DNA from 2 places in the Serratia grimesii genome. Region 1 is predicted to be linked to the other one. Evidence: predicted binding sites of a transcription regulator. Region 1 holds the regulator's gene; the other holds the start of a gene.

Region 1 (7,736 bases):
TTGATCTGCATGACCAACAATCCGGACAGCTCGATGGGCAAAGCGGCCGATATTCACTTGTGCATCAAGGTGCCACAGGAAGCCTGTCCGCTTGGCCTGGCCCCGACCACCAGCACCACTGCCACTCTGGTGATGGGTGATGCCTTGGCCGTCGCACTGCTGAAAGCGCGGGGGTTCACGCCAGAAGATTTTGCCCTTTCGCACCCAGGCGGCGCTCTGGGTCGCCGATTGTTGCTACGTGTATGCGACATTATGCACAGTGGTGATGAAATCCCCCATGTCAGTGCCGACGCTTCTTTACGCGACGCATTACTGGAGATCACCCGTAAAAATCTGGGTATGACAGTCATCTGTGACGATCTTATGAAGATCGCCGGTATCTTCACCGATGGTGACCTGCGCCGAATATTTGATATGGGCATTAACCTCAACGAAGCCAAGATCGTCGATGTCATGACACAGGGCGGCATACGAGTACGCCCGAACCTGTTGGCCGTCGACGCGTTGAACCTGATGCAGCAACGTCATATCACCGCCGTGCTGGTTGCCGATGGCGACCAATTGCTGGGTGTGGTACATATGCATGACATGCTGCGCGCCGGCGTCGTTTAATTATGGAAGAGAACTCAATGAGTCTGGTTGAAACCTGCTACGGGCCTGTAGAACAAGACGTCATGGCGCGTGCCGGGAAAATCCGCCTGCTGATTTGTGATGTCGATGGCGTGCTGTCAGACGGCCTGATTTTTATGGGCAACAATGGCGAAGAGTTAAAGGCGTTCAACGTCCGTGACGGTTACGGCATCCGCTGCCTGAAAACCTCAGATATCGACGTGGCGATCATCACCGGCCGCTCCGCCAAGCTACTGGAGGACCGAGCTAACACCCTCGGTATCACTCACCTTTATCAGGGGCAATCCGATAAGCTTTTGGCCTTCCGTGAACTGTTGGATACACTGTCGCTCACGGCAGATCAGGTGGCCTATATTGGCGACGATCTGATCGACTGGCCGGTGATGGCGCAAGTGGGCCTGGCCGTTGCAGTCGCAGATGCACATCCGTTGCTGCTACCACGCGCCCATTACGTTACCCGCATTGCCGGCGGCCGGGGCGCGGTGCGCGAGCTGTGTGACATTATTCTTTTGGCTCAGAACAAGCTGGAGGACGCCAAAGGGCTGTCGATATGAGTAAAACCAAACTTTGGATCACCCTCTTGCTGGCGGTGATCGCATTGGCGCTGATTGGCTGGAACATGGCTGACTTCAATAATGACTCGGTCCCAGGGCCGGTCAACAGCCAGGACCCAACTTACCAGAGCCAGCACACGGTCACCATAGTGTACAATCCGACCGGCAAGCTGAGTTACAAGCTGGTGGCGGAAGACGTGAAGTACTATGAGGCCGACGAATTAAGCTGGTTTACCCAGCCAGTGATGACGCTGTTTGATGAAAACGCGGTGGCCACCTGGTCAGTTCGCGCCGATCGCGCCAAACTGACTAAAGACCGGATGCTGTATCTTTACGGCCATGTCGAGGTGAACAGCCTGACCACCACCTCACAGCTGGAAAAAATTAAAACAGACAATGCTCAGGTGAACCTGGTGACCCAAGATGTGGCTTCGGATGACGAAGTGACACTCTACGGGACGAACTTCACCTCTAACGGCATGAAAATGCGTGGGAACCTGCGGGCCAAAACCGCTGAGCTGATTGATAAGGTTAAGACCAACTATGAAATTCAGAACCAACAAACGAAGCCGTAATCTGTTGATCGGCAGCTTGATTTTGGCCGCCAGTGCACCCGCTTGGGCGCTGAAGTCCGACTCCAGTCAACCAGTGAGCATTGACTCACTGAAACAGTCTCTGGACATGCAGAGCAACGTCAGCACCTTTACCGATAACGTGGTGATCAAGCAAGGCACTATCGATATCAAAGCCGACAAGGTCGTGGTGACCAGGCCGGGCGGCGACCAGAACAAAACCTATATTGAAGCCTTTGGTAACCCAGTTACTTTTTACCAGATGCAAGACAGCGGCAAGCCGGTTAAAGGCCATGCCCAAAAGGTCCGTTACGATGTCGCATCGCAGTTAGTGACCCTGACCGGGAATGCCTATCTGGAACAGCTCGACAGCAACGTAAAAGGCGATCGCATCACCTACCTGGTGCAACAGCAGCAAATGCAGGCGTTTAGCGATAAAGGCAAACGCGTGACTACGGTTCTGGTACCGTCGCAGTTGCAAGACAAAAACGGGCAAAAGAAGAGTAACTAATCACTTATGGCTACACTCATCGCAGAAAACTTGGCGAAAGCCTACAAGGGCCGCAAAGTTGTTGAAGACGTCAGTCTGAACGTGAAATCCGGCGAAATCGTCGGCCTTTTGGGGCCAAACGGCGCCGGTAAGACCACCACCTTCTACATGGTGGTCGGTATCGTCCAGCGTGACGCCGGGCGTATCGTGATTGACGAAGAAGATATCAGCCTGTTGCCACTTCATGCGCGCGCACGTCGTGGTATCGGCTATCTGCCGCAAGAAGCGTCAATCTTCCGCCGCCTGAGCGTGTATGACAACCTGATGGCCGTTCTGGAGATCCGTGACGATCTCAGTAGTGAACAGCGAGCAGACCGTGCGGTAGAGCTGATGGAAGAGTTCCATATCTCCCATCTACGCGACAACCTGGGCCAGGCGCTGTCCGGTGGCGAACGCCGCCGCGTGGAGATCGCCCGAGCACTGGCGGCCAACCCGAAATTCATCCTGCTGGATGAACCGTTCGCCGGGGTCGACCCCATTTCCGTTATCGACATTAAAAAAATTATCGAGCACTTGCGTGACAGCGGCCTGGGCGTGCTGATCACCGACCACAACGTGCGCGAAACGCTGGACGTATGTGAACGCGCCTATATCGTCAGCCAGGGCAAACTGATTGCTCACGGCACGCCGGATGCTATTCTGGCCGATGAGCAGGTGAAACGCGTTTATCTGGGCGAAGAATTCCGCCTCTGAGTTCCAGCACGTCCTGATGGGCGACGCTTAACGGAAGTAGACAGAAGATTATGAAGCAAGGTTTGCAACTCAGGTTTAGTCAACAATTGGCTATGACCCCCCAACTCCAGCAGGCGATTCGCCTGTTGCAGTTGTCCACGCTTGAGCTCCAGCAGGAGATACAGCTGGCGTTAGAGAGCAACCCATTGCTTGAACAGACCGACCTGCACGAAGAAATCGATACCAAAGAAACCATCGAAACCGAAGGTTTGGACACCCGCGAAGCGCTGGAACAGAAAGACATGCCAGAAGAGCTGCCGCTGGACGCCACTTGGGACGAAATCTACACGGCGGGCACCCCCTCTGGCACCCGCACTGATTACAGTGATGATGAGCTGCCGGTTTATCAGGGTGAAACCACCCAGACCCTGCAAGACTATCTGATGTGGCAGGTAGATCTCACACCGTTTTCCGATACGGATGCCGCCATCGCCACCTCAATCGTCGACGCTGTCGATGACACCGGTTATCTCACCGTGCCACTGGAAGACATTCTGGAGAGCATCGGTGACGAAAATGTGACAATGGACGAAGTCGAAGCCGTGTTGAAACGCGTACAGCGTTTTGATCCGGTTGGCGTTGCCGCGCGCGATCTGCGCGACTGCTTGTTGGTTCAGCTTTCCCAATATGCCGAAGACACGCCATATCTGGCTGAAGCACGCCTGATCATCAGTGAACATCTGGACTTGCTGGCGAACCACGACTTTCGCAGCCTGATGCGATCAACGCGCTCAAAAGAAGATACACTGAAAGAAGCGATGCAGTTGATCCAGTCACTCGATCCACGTCCGGGCCAGTCGATCAATACCGGCGAGTCTGAGTATGTGATCCCAGACGTGCTGGTACGCAAGGTGCAAGATGTTTGGACGGTTGAGCTCAACAGCGACAGTATTCCACGGCTGAAGATCAACCAGCAATATGCCGCAATGGGCAACAGCGCGCGTAACGACAGTGACGGTCAGTACATCCGCAGCAATCTGCAGGAAGCCAAATGGCTGATCAAAAGTCTGGAAAGCCGAAACGACACCTTACTGAAAGTCTCACGCTGCATTGTCGAGCAGCAGCAGGCCTTCTTTGAGCAAGGTGCAGAATTTATGAAGCCCATGGTACTGGCAGATATCGCACAGGCCGTGGAGATGCATGAATCGACAATCTCACGTGTGACTACGCAGAAGTTTTTGCACAGTCCGCGCGGCATTTTCGAATTGAAATATTTCTTCTCAAGCCATGTGAATACCGACAGCGGGGGCGAAGCTTCCTCTACGGCGATCCGGGCAGTCGTGAAGAAAATGATCGCGGCGGAAAACCCCGCCAAACCGCTCAGCGACAGCAAGCTGGCCACCCTGCTCTCCGACCAGGGGATCATCGTGGCGCGGCGTACCGTCGCCAAGTACCGAGAGTCTTTGTCCATCCCGCCGTCCAACCAACGTAAACAGTTGGTTTGACCTCTATTGAGAAGGAAGACACTATGCAGCTCAACATTACCGGACACCACATCGAAATCACCGAACCATTGCGTGAGTTCGTGAACACTAAGTTCGCCAAACTCGAACAGTATTTTGACCGCATAAATCAGGTGTATGTCGTTCTTAGTGTGGAAAAAGTGCAACAGATCGCGGAAGCGACGGTGCACGTGAATGGAGGCGAGTTGCACGCCACCTCGGAAGACGAGAACATGTATGCTGCAATTGATACCCTGATCGACAAACTGGCACGTCAATTGAACAAACATAAAGACAAACTGAAGCAACACTGACATTCTGGGCCGTTTCCGTCAGCGGATTCGGCTCAAACGTATATTCGGCCATCGGCGCGTTACCTGTCTTTGTATGGGTACCGCGCCGATAAGCCAACAGGCGAAAAATCACCTCACAAGCCTGCTTGCTGGTGTGATTTTAAGTGAAGATGAGATGAACAACGAAACAATGCAATTAAGCTCGGTCTTAAACATCGAGTGCACCAGAAGCGCCGTCCATTGCACTAGCAAGAAACGCGCTTTGGAAATTATCAGCGAACTGGCCGCCAAGCAGCTAAACCTGTCACCACAGGTGGTGTTTGACGCGGTTCTCACCCGCGAGCGTATGGGCAGCACCGGTATCGGCAACGGTATCGCCATTCCCCATGGCAAACTGGAAGAGGACACATTGCGGGCTGTTGGCGTGTTTATCCGTCTCGACCAACCTATCGCCTTTGATGCCATTGATAATCAGCCGGTCGATCTGCTGTTTGCCTTACTGGTACCGGCCGACCAATGTAAAACCCATTTGCATACCCTGTCTCTGGTCGCGAAGCGCCTGGCCGACAAAACCGTATGCCGTCGCCTGCGCGCCGCGCAAAGTGACGAAGAGCTTTACCAAATCATCACCGAGTAACGCCCGGCTGGCGTGACTTCCAGCCCGGATAACGATACTGTTTAGCCATGATGGATTCCGGTTCAGGCCGGAATAATAAAGTTTCTAACGGTGGCGATAGACGCCACTGAGATGCCAGGGGAGTTTCCACATGGTGCTGATGATTGTCAGCGGCCGTTCCGGTTCAGGGAAATCCGTCGCCTTACGGGCGTTGGAAGACATGGGTTTTTACTGCGTTGATAACCTGCCCGTGGTACTGCTGCCGCAGCTTGCCAATACGCTGGCGGAACGCAACAGCTCCGCGGCGGTAAGCATCGACGTACGTAACATGCCGGAATCGCCGGAAGTGTTTGAATATGCGATGACTCAACTGCCGGACAGCTTCTCACCGCAGTTGCTGTTCCTCGACGCCGATCGCAATACGCTGATTCGCCGCTACAGTGATACACGCCGTCTGCATCCGCTCTCCAGCAAGAACCTGTCACTGGAAAGCGCTATCGATGAAGAAAGTGATCTGCTCGAACCATTGCGTTCCAGAGCCGACCTGATCATCGACACCTCAGAAATGTCAGTGCATGAGCTGGCTGAAATGCTGCGTACCCGCCTGTTGGGCAAACGCGAGCGCGAGCTGACCATGGTGTTTGAATCCTTCGGCTTTAAACACGGTATCCCAATCGACGCCGATTACGTGTTCGACGTACGCTTCTTGCCGAACCCACACTGGGATCCCAAACTGCGCCCAATGACCGGTCTGGATAAGCCCGTCGCTTCATTCCTCGATCGCCACACTGAAGTGCACAACTTCATCTACCAGACTCGCAGTTATCTGGAGCAGTGGCTACCGATGCTGGAAACCAACAATCGTAGCTACCTGACGGTTGCCATTGGCTGTACCGGCGGTAAGCACCGTTCGGTGTATGTGGCAGAGCAGTTGGCCGACTACTTCCGCTCACGCGGCAAGAACGTGCAATCACGCCATCGTACGTTGGAAAAACGCAAACAATGACGGTCAAGCAAACAGTTGAAATCAAAAATAAACTTGGCATGCATGCGCGCCCAGCGATGAAGCTGTTCGAGTTGGTGCAGAGTTTTGACGCCGAGGTTATGCTGCGTAACGACAGCGGCACAGAAGCCGAGGCCAGCAGCGTGATTGCGCTGCTGATGTTGGACTCTGCACAAGGCCGTCACATCGAAGTTGAAGCCACCGGCCCGGATGAAGTTAAAGCGCTGGCTGCCGTGATTGAGTTGATTAATTCCGGCTTTGACGAAGACTAAAAGACAAGGTGCGCCACCTGCTGCGCACCTGCTTCAAAACATATCACTCCTGCCGCTAGATCCGACTCAAACAGTCTAACGCCACTGCCTTAAAACTATCAAAATTGTCACTGCCCAGCAGACGACTCATCGATCGTTCACGCACGAAGGTAACGAACAGATCATAGATCGCCATCGCTTCTTCATAGTCACTTTTGCTGATTGCCAGCAAGAAGATCACGTGAGCAATCTCGCCGTCGCCCCAGACGACGCCCTGTGGCGCCAGCAACGTCACCACCACGGTTTTTTTCGCCAGCAAGCCTAGTGAGTGCGGCAGGGCAATGCCTTCGCCCAACATCGTGGAAACAATGGTTTCGCGCTCCACTACCGACGGATAAAAATCATCGCCGACATAGCCTTCACGCTCAAGCTGGCTACAGACTTTCTGGAACAATTGCGCCTGGGTCAGCGGTTCGTTCACCACCATGAAGTGATCAGCATCGAAGAACTTTTCCAACATGTAAGGTTTGGTTCGATCCACCAGGACCAACTTGCCGAGCTGCTCGAGCTGATATTCAGTCGGGAACGGTGACATCACAACAACAGGCTTGTTCTTTTCGCTGACCCGCGCGTTAGAAATAACAAAATCTTCGTCAATGTGGTTGAGCACCTCGTAATCACGTAGCGAAACGATCCGCGTCATTACCAGTTGCGGGTACTTACGTGCGATCTGTGCCTGGATCATCCGCACCGTCGAGTTGCCGGTGTCACATACCAACATCACCTGCGGGTGCCGCTCATAGCCAATGTTGTAATGCCGTTCCAGACCAACCCCAATGTGCAGCACCAGGTACCCAATCTCGTTCTCGCTCAGGGTATAAGGCGTGTATTTCCCCCAGCTAGACACTGCTGCCAATGTCACATCATAGGCCATCGGGTAATGCTGCTTGATATTCGCCAGCAGTGGATTGGGGATATTAATCTGGTATTTCACCCGGGTAATCATGGTCTTGATATGGGTGAGCAGATCGGCTCGCAGCTGTGTGTCGCCCTGCAGATTGTAGTTATAGTGCGCGTTGATGTACGACAGAAT
Region 2 (7,736 bases), 500 kb from region 1:
TCGCTGACTTCACCACGCTCATGCTGTTGGAACAGTTCGCCCATAGTGAAACGCTCGGACAATACGGCCAGCGGTGTACCACTTAAATTGCTCCATACACCCAGTACACGTTTGAAATCGATATCGACGATCACATTACCTAAATCAAAGATATACAGCATAGTCCTCTCCTGATGGGCCGGTGAGATTTTACTGTAGCGGGAAAAATGAAGGCTGAATAGAGAGCAAGAGGAAAAGCGTATAGCACGCGGCAGAAATGGGAAAAGACAGAGGAAAAAACTCAGGGCGCTGGACGCGCCCTAAGTGTTGCAGACTAAATCAGCGATTAAGCGTCTTTAGGACCGCGGCTTGCACGTTTACGATCGTTTTCCGTCAGGTGACGCTTACGGATACGGATCGAGGTTGGCGTCACTTCTACCAGTTCGTCATCATCGATGAATTCCAGAGCTTGCTCCAGGGTCATCTTGATAGCAGGAACCAAGGTAGTTGCTTCGTCAGTACCAGAAGCACGCATGTTGGTCAGTTTCTTACCGGTCAGGCAGTTCACGGTCAGGTCGTTAGAACGTGAGTGAATACCGATGATCTGGCCTTCATACACTTCCGCACCGTGGCCCAGGAACAACTTGCCGCGATCTTGCAGACCAAACAGGGCGAATGCTACCGCTTTACCTTGGCCGTTAGAGATCAGCACACCGTTCTGGCGCTGGCCAACTTCACCCGGACGTACGTCGTCGTAATGGCTGAAGGTGGAATACAGCAGACCGGTACCAGAAGTCATGGTCATGAACTCGTTACGGAAGCCAATCAAGCCACGGCTTGGGATCACGTAGTCGAGACGCACACGGCCTTTACCGTCTGGATCCATGTTTTTCAGGTCAGCTTTACGCTCACCCATGGCTTGCATGACTGAACCCTGGTGCTGTTCTTCGATGTCCAAGGTCACGTTTTCAAACGGCTCTTGTTTACGGCCATCGATTTCACGGAAGATGACTTTCGGACGGGATACCGCCAGTTCGAAACCTTCACGACGCATGTTTTCGATCAGAACCGACAGGTGAAGTTCACCACGGCCAGATACACGGAATGCGTCAGCATCTTCAGTTTCTTCAACACGCAATGCAACGTTGTGCACCAGTTCCTTGTTCAGACGCTCAAGGATTTGACGCGAAGTCACAAACTTACCTTCTTTACCGCAGAAAGGTGAGGTGTTGACGTTGAAGAACATTGTTACGGTTGGTTCATCTACAGACAGCGCCGGCAGTGCTTCAACGGCAGAGGTGTCACAGATGGTATCAGAAATGTTCAGCTCGCCCAGACCGGTGATAGCGATGATGTCGCCCGCTTCAGCCAAGGTCGACTCGATACGCTCCAGACCCATGTGGCCCAGCACTTTACCCACTTTACCGCTGCGAGTTTTACCTTCGCTATCGATGATAGTGACTTGCTGGTTTGGCTTCACTTTACCGCGCTTGATACGGCCGATACCGATCACGCCCAGGTAGTTGTTGTAGTCCAACTGGGAGATTTGCATCTGGAACGGTGCTTCGAGCTCAACCTGCGGTGCAGACACGTGGTCTACGATCGCCTGATACAGCGGGGTCATGTCTTCCGCCATCTCATTGTGGTCAGTACCCGCGATCCCCAACAGTGCAGAAGCATAGATGATTGGGAAGTCGAGCTGCTCGTCGGTTGCGTCGAGGTTAACGAACAGGTCGAAGACCTGATCAACAACCCAATCAGGACGTGCGCCTGGACGGTCAACCTTGTTGATTACCACGATCGGCTTCAGACCATTAGCAAAAGCTTTCTTGGTCACAAAGCGGGTTTGCGGCATTGGGCCATCCATTGCGTCCACAACCAGCAGCACCGAGTCAACCATTGACATCACACGCTCAACCTCACCGCCGAAGTCGGCGTGTCCTGGGGTATCCACGATGTTGATGCGGTAGTCTTTCCAATTAATGGCGGTGTTTTTTGCGAGGATGGTAATCCCACGCTCTTTCTCCAAATCGTTGGAGTCCATTACGCGTTCGGTGGCTTCTACACGCTCTCCGAAAGTACCGGATTGTTGCAGCAGCTTATCAACCAGGGTGGTCTTACCATGGTCAACGTGGGCAATAATGGCGATGTTACGCAAATTTTCGATCACAGCTTTGCCTCAGGCATTAGAAATAGCGCGCTATTGTACACGTATTAAGCGAGGGACTAAACAAGATCACAACAGTCTCTTATAAACAACTGTGTACAGGTCAGTATGTGATCCCTTTCACGGTGCAAAAAGCAGCATCTGGTGCACTTTTGCACCATTACAGTGCCCCACCTCGCATTGATTGCACCATTTAAGTGCAATGCGTCACTAATGGTGCATACTAATTCTGTGCAAAACCCGCTCAGAAAGGCGTTTATCGCGCTTTAGCAAAGTTGGCACAGTTTTCGCTTTAGTCTTTTCAAGGCAAAAAAAGCCAGTTTCACAGATTCGTTCCACGACGACGACAATGATAAATCCGGGAGAGTTAAGTATGTCCGCTGAACACGTTTTGACGATGCTGAATGAGCATGAAGTGAAATTCGTAGACCTGCGTTTCACTGACACCAAGGGTAAAGAACAACACGTCACCATCCCTGCTCATCAGGTGAATGCCGACTTCTTCGAAGAAGGTAAAATGTTTGACGGCTCCTCGATCGGCGGTTGGAAAGGTATCAACGAATCTGACATGGTACTGATGCCAGACGCCAGCACGGCAGTATTGGATCCGTTCTTCGAAGAATCCACCCTGATTATTCGCTGCGACATCCTTGAGCCAGGCACCATGCAGGGCTACGACCGTGACCCGCGTTCTATTTCTAAGCGTGCAGAAGACTTCCTGCGTTCATCCGGTATCGCGGACACTGTCCTGTTCGGGCCAGAGCCAGAATTCTTCCTGTTCGATGACATTCGTTTCGGCAGCAGCATCCGTGGTTCCCACGTGGCTATCGACGATATCGAAGGCGCATGGAACTCAGGCACCAAATACGATGGCGGCAACAAAGGCCACCGTCCGGCAGTTAAAGGCGGCTACTTCCCAGTTCCTCCTGTCGACTCTTCACAAGACATCCGCTCTACCATGTGTTTGACCATGGAAGAAATGGGTCTGGTTGTTGAAGCGCACCACCACGAAGTGGCAACTGCAGGTCAGAACGAAGTGGCAACCCGCTTCAACACCATGACCAAAAAAGCCGACGAAATCCAAATCTACAAATACGTGGTTCACAACGTGGCTCACGCATTTGGCAAAACTGCGACCTTCATGCCGAAGCCGATGTTCGGTGATAACGGTTCTGGTATGCACTGCCACATGTCTTTGTCCAAGAACGGCACTAACCTGTTCGCTGGTGACAAATACGGCGGCCTGTCTGAAACTGCTCTGTTCTACATCGGCGGTATCATCAAGCACGCTAAAGCCATCAATGCCCTGGCCAACCCGACCACCAACTCTTACAAGCGTCTGGTCCCAGGTTACGAAGCACCGGTCATGCTGGCTTACTCCGCCCGCAACCGCTCTGCTTCTATCCGTATTCCAGTGGTAGCCAGTCCGAAAGCACGTCGTATCGAAGCTCGCTTCCCTGATCCAGCCGCTAACCCATACCTGTGCTTCGCGGCGCTGTTGATGGCTGGCCTGGACGGTGTGATTAATAAAATCCACCCTGGCGATGCCATGGATAAAAACCTGTATGACCTGCCACCGGAAGAAGAAGCTGAAATTCCAAAAGTTGCAGGTTCCCTGGATGAAGCGCTGGCTGCATTAAGCGAAGACCGCGAGTTCCTGACCCGTGGCGGCGTATTCACAGACGACGCTATCGACGCTTACATCGACCTGCGTAAAGAAGAAATGGATCGCGTTCGCATGACACCACACCCGGTTGAATTCGAACTGTACTACAGCGTTTAAGTTTTACCGCGCCGTCTGCGGACGGCGCCCAGATTTAGTTGTCTTTTTTGTTGCCGTGGAAACTTTCTGCCCATCTTCGGATGGGTTTTTTTCTCCACCATATTTTCTGCAAAACTATTCCATACCGCGTACATGACGGATGGAGTAGGATAAATGCACTAAAAAGGTGCAGTCGTCTGCTATGCCCAATTAATTTCAAGGTGCAGCTAGGCGGCAACCGAGCGAACCGACAGGAGCTTGGTCTGCCAAGTGACTGGTGTGAGTAAGAGCAGCCAACAACGCTGCGTCTTGAAAGATGAAGGGCATATATGGCAACTGGCAAGCTGCCCGACGCAGGGCAGATCCTCAATTCGCTCATTAACAGCATTTTGCTGTTAGATGATTCGCTGGCGGTTCATTACGCCAATCCGGCAGCACAACAACTGCTGGCACAGAGTTCTCGTAAACTTTTCGGTACGCCTTTACCCGATCTGCTCGGCTACTTCTCACTGAACGTCGATTTGATGCGTGAGAGCCTGCGCGCCGGTCAGGGCTTTACCGACAACGAAGTGACCCTGGTGGTTGACGGACGTGCGCACATCCTCTCTTTGACCGCCCAGGCGTTGCCTGAAGGTTATATCTTGGTCGAGCTGGCGCCGATGGATAACCAACGCCGCCTGAGTCAGGAACAGTTACAACACGCACAACAAGTTGCCGCTCGCGATTTGGTACGTGGTCTGGCACATGAAATCAAAAATCCACTTGGTGGCTTACGGGGCGCGGCACAATTGCTGGCCAAGGCGCTTCCAGATCCATCACTGACCGAATACACCAAGGTCATCATTGAACAGGCCGATCGCCTGCGCAATCTGGTTGATCGTCTGCTGGGCCCACAACGGCCTGGCCAGCACATTACCCAAAGTATTCATCAGGTCGCAGAACGCGTTTGCCAACTGGTGGCACTGGAAAAACCGGATAACGTGACGCTGGTACGTGATTATGACCCCAGCCTACCGGAAATGGCGCACGACCCGGATCAAATCGAACAGGTTCTGCTGAACATTACCCGTAACGCTCTGCAGGCACTGGGACCGGCTGGCGGCACCATCACGTTACGCACCCGCACCGCATTCCAGATCACCCTGCATGGCAGCCGTTATCGGCTGGCAGCACGTATTGATATAGAAGATGACGGCCCCGGCGTGCCGGCGCAGTTACAAGACACGCTGTTTTACCCAATGGTCAGCGGCCGCGAAGGCGGAACCGGCCTGGGTTTATCCATCGCCCGTAATCTTATTGATCAACATTGCGGAAAAATTGAATTTAACAGTTGGCCAGGACATACCGAATTCTCGGTTTACCTGCCTATTCGTCAGTGAGGTTTTCTATGCAACGAGGGATAGTCTGGATCGTCGATGACGATAGCTCCATCCGCTGGGTGCTTGAACGCGCACTCACTGGGGCAGGTGTGAGCTGCGTAACCTTCGAGAGTGGCAATGAGGTTTTGGAAGCCTTGTCCACACAAACGCCTGACGTGTTGCTGTCTGACATCCGCATGCCGGGCATGGATGGTCTTGCATTACTCAAACAAATAAAGCAGCGTCACCCTATGCTTCCGGTCATCATAATGACGGCACATTCGGATTTGGACGCGGCAGTCAGTGCCTACCAGCAAGGGGCTTTTGATTACCTGCCAAAACCCTTTGATATCGATGAAGCTGTCGCACTGGTAGAACGTGCTATCAGTCATTATCAGGAACAACAACAGCCAGCGCGCAGTCAGCCAGCTAACGATCCGGTCGCAGACATTATCGGCGAAGCCCCGGCAATGCAGGATGTATTCCGTATTATCGGACGTCTTTCACGCTCATCGATCAGCGTCTTGATCAACGGTGAGTCAGGCACAGGTAAAGAGCTAGTGGCTCATGCCCTGCATCGCCACAGCCCGCGCGCTAAATCGCCGTTTATTGCATTGAATATGGCGGCTATTCCCAAAGATCTGATCGAGTCCGAACTGTTCGGCCACGAAAAAGGCGCCTTTACTGGGGCTAATCAGATTCGCCAGGGCCGCTTTGAGCAGGCTGATGGCGGGACATTGTTCCTGGATGAAATCGGCGATATGCCACTGGATGTTCAAACTCGTTTACTGCGAGTGTTGGCAGATGGCCAATTCTACCGTGTCGGTGGTTATGCGCCGGTGAAAGTAGATGTGCGTATTATCGCCGCGACACACCAGAACCTGGAATTACGCGTGCAGGAAGGCAAATTCCGTGAGGATCTGTTCCATCGTCTCAATGTGATACGTGTACACCTGCCGCCATTACGTGAGCGTCGTGAGGACATTCCACGTCTGGCACGCTACTTCCTACAGGTGGCCGCAAAAGAGCTGGGTGTTGAGGCGAAGAATTTGCATCCTGAGACAGAAACGGCTCTGACCCGCCTGCCATGGCCAGGCAACGTGCGCCAATTAGAGAACACGTGCCGCTGGTTAACCGTGATGGCCGCCGGGCAAGAGGTGCTGATTCAAGATCTGCCGAGTGAGTTGTTTGAAACCTCTGCGCCAGAAACCACCAGCCACAGTCTGCCAGACAGCTGGGCCACATTGTTGGCACAGTGGGCCGACCGCGCACTACGTTCCGGTCATCAAAACTTGCTGTCGGAAGCGCAACCGGAAATGGAGCGCACTTTGCTCACTACCGCGTTGCGCCATACCCAGGGGCATAAGCAGGAAGCCGCTCGCTTGCTGGGTTGGGGCCGTAATACGTTAACTCGCAAGTTGAAAGAGTTGGGAATGGAATAGTTTGTGTTGTTGATTATAGAAAACACAATCAAGCGCACAAAAAATCGACTGTTTCAGGCTTTACAGCCAGTAAGGCAGCAGTATGATCGGGGCGCACACTCTGGAGGCTCTCGATGCTGGACTCATTGGTCGCATTCATTTCCCAAGGCGCGGAGCTTGGCTCTGCCGCCAGTCACACGCCACAGGCAGCCGTGGCTGCTGTGCTGTGCGCAGCACTGATTAATTTCTTGAGTTAAATGTTTAATCGAAAAAACAGCCGCTTTAGCGGCTGTTTTTTTATCCCTCAAATAACCCGAGAGAATTGCTGTGCGCGTGCCTGCTGACGCAAGTAGATATCAAAGCACATGCAGATATTGCGGATCAGTAACCGACCACGTGGCGTAACGCGGATACCCTGCTCGTTGCGCTCCACCAGCCCATCGCGTTCAAACGGCGCCAGCAACTGCAAATCTTCAGCAAAGTAGCTGGCGAAGCTGATACCAAACTGTTGCTCTATAGCCAAGTAGTCCAGCTTAAAGTTACAGATCAACGTTTTGATCACCTCACGTCGCAGGCAGTCATCTTCCGTCATCGCCAGGCCGCGCCACAAGGCATTCCCCTGCGCCTCAACGCTACGGTAATAGGTCTTCAGCTCTTTCTGGTTCTGTGCATAGCTGTCCCCCAGCATGCTGATAGCCGAAACCCCCAGCCCCAGTAAATCACTGTCGCCCTGTGTGGTGTACCCCTGGAAATTGCGGTGCAGCTTTCCTTCACGCTGCGCCACCGCCAGTTCATCATCTGGACGGGCAAAGTGGTCCATACCAATAAACTGGTAACCCGACTCAGTCAGAGAGGCAATGGTCTGCTGCAGAATATCCAGTTTCTGCTGCGCACTCGGCAAATCCGCGTCTTTGATTTTGCGCTGGGCTGCGAATAAATTCGGCATATGGGCGTAGTTAAATACGCTCAGACGATCCGGATTCAACTCTGCTACACGCTGCAGGGTGTAAGCAAAGCTCTCTGGTGTCTGTTTCGGCAACCCATAGATC

The links. The regulator sigma-54, encoded in region 1, starts transcription at its own class of promoters, with help from an activator protein. The targets are predictions, from matches to a motif close to GTTGGCACANNTTTCGCTNT.
Region 2: a site for sigma-54 is predicted at 2,421-2,440, ahead of glnA (glutamate--ammonia ligase). Genes of this name have one in related genera too.

The regions. Positions count from the first base shown of each region.
Region 1 is NZ_LT883155.1:4,572,855-4,580,590, forward strand. Features, by position in the region: gene kdsD (arabinose-5-phosphate isomerase KdsD) at 1-612, shown strand, start outside; gene kdsC (3-deoxy-manno-octulosonate-8-phosphatase KdsC) at 630-1,184, shown strand; gene lptC (LPS export ABC transporter periplasmic protein LptC) at 1,181-1,759, shown strand; gene lptA (lipopolysaccharide ABC transporter substrate-binding protein LptA) at 1,728-2,267, shown strand; gene lptB (LPS export ABC transporter ATP-binding protein) at 2,274-2,999, shown strand; gene rpoN (RNA polymerase factor sigma-54) at 3,050-4,483, shown strand; gene hpf (ribosome hibernation promoting factor) at 4,507-4,794, shown strand; gene ptsN (PTS IIA-like nitrogen regulatory protein PtsN) at 4,949-5,410, shown strand; gene rapZ (RNase adapter RapZ) at 5,541-6,395, shown strand; gene npr (PTS phosphocarrier protein NPr) at 6,392-6,664, shown strand; gene SGBXF1_RS21395 (BglG family transcription antiterminator) at 6,720-7,736, opposite strand, start outside.
Region 2 is NZ_LT883155.1:5,072,208-5,079,943, forward strand. Features, by position in the region: gene yihX (glucose-1-phosphatase) at 1-161, opposite strand, end outside; gene typA (ribosome-dependent GTPase TypA) at 326-2,149, opposite strand; gene glnA (glutamate--ammonia ligase) at 2,520-3,929, shown strand; gene glnL (nitrogen regulation protein NR(II)) at 4,238-5,287, shown strand; gene glnG (nitrogen regulation protein NR(I)) at 5,296-6,708, shown strand; gene SGBXF1_RS23680 (YshB family small membrane protein) at 6,822-6,944, shown strand; gene hemN (oxygen-independent coproporphyrinogen III oxidase) at 6,992-7,736, opposite strand, start outside.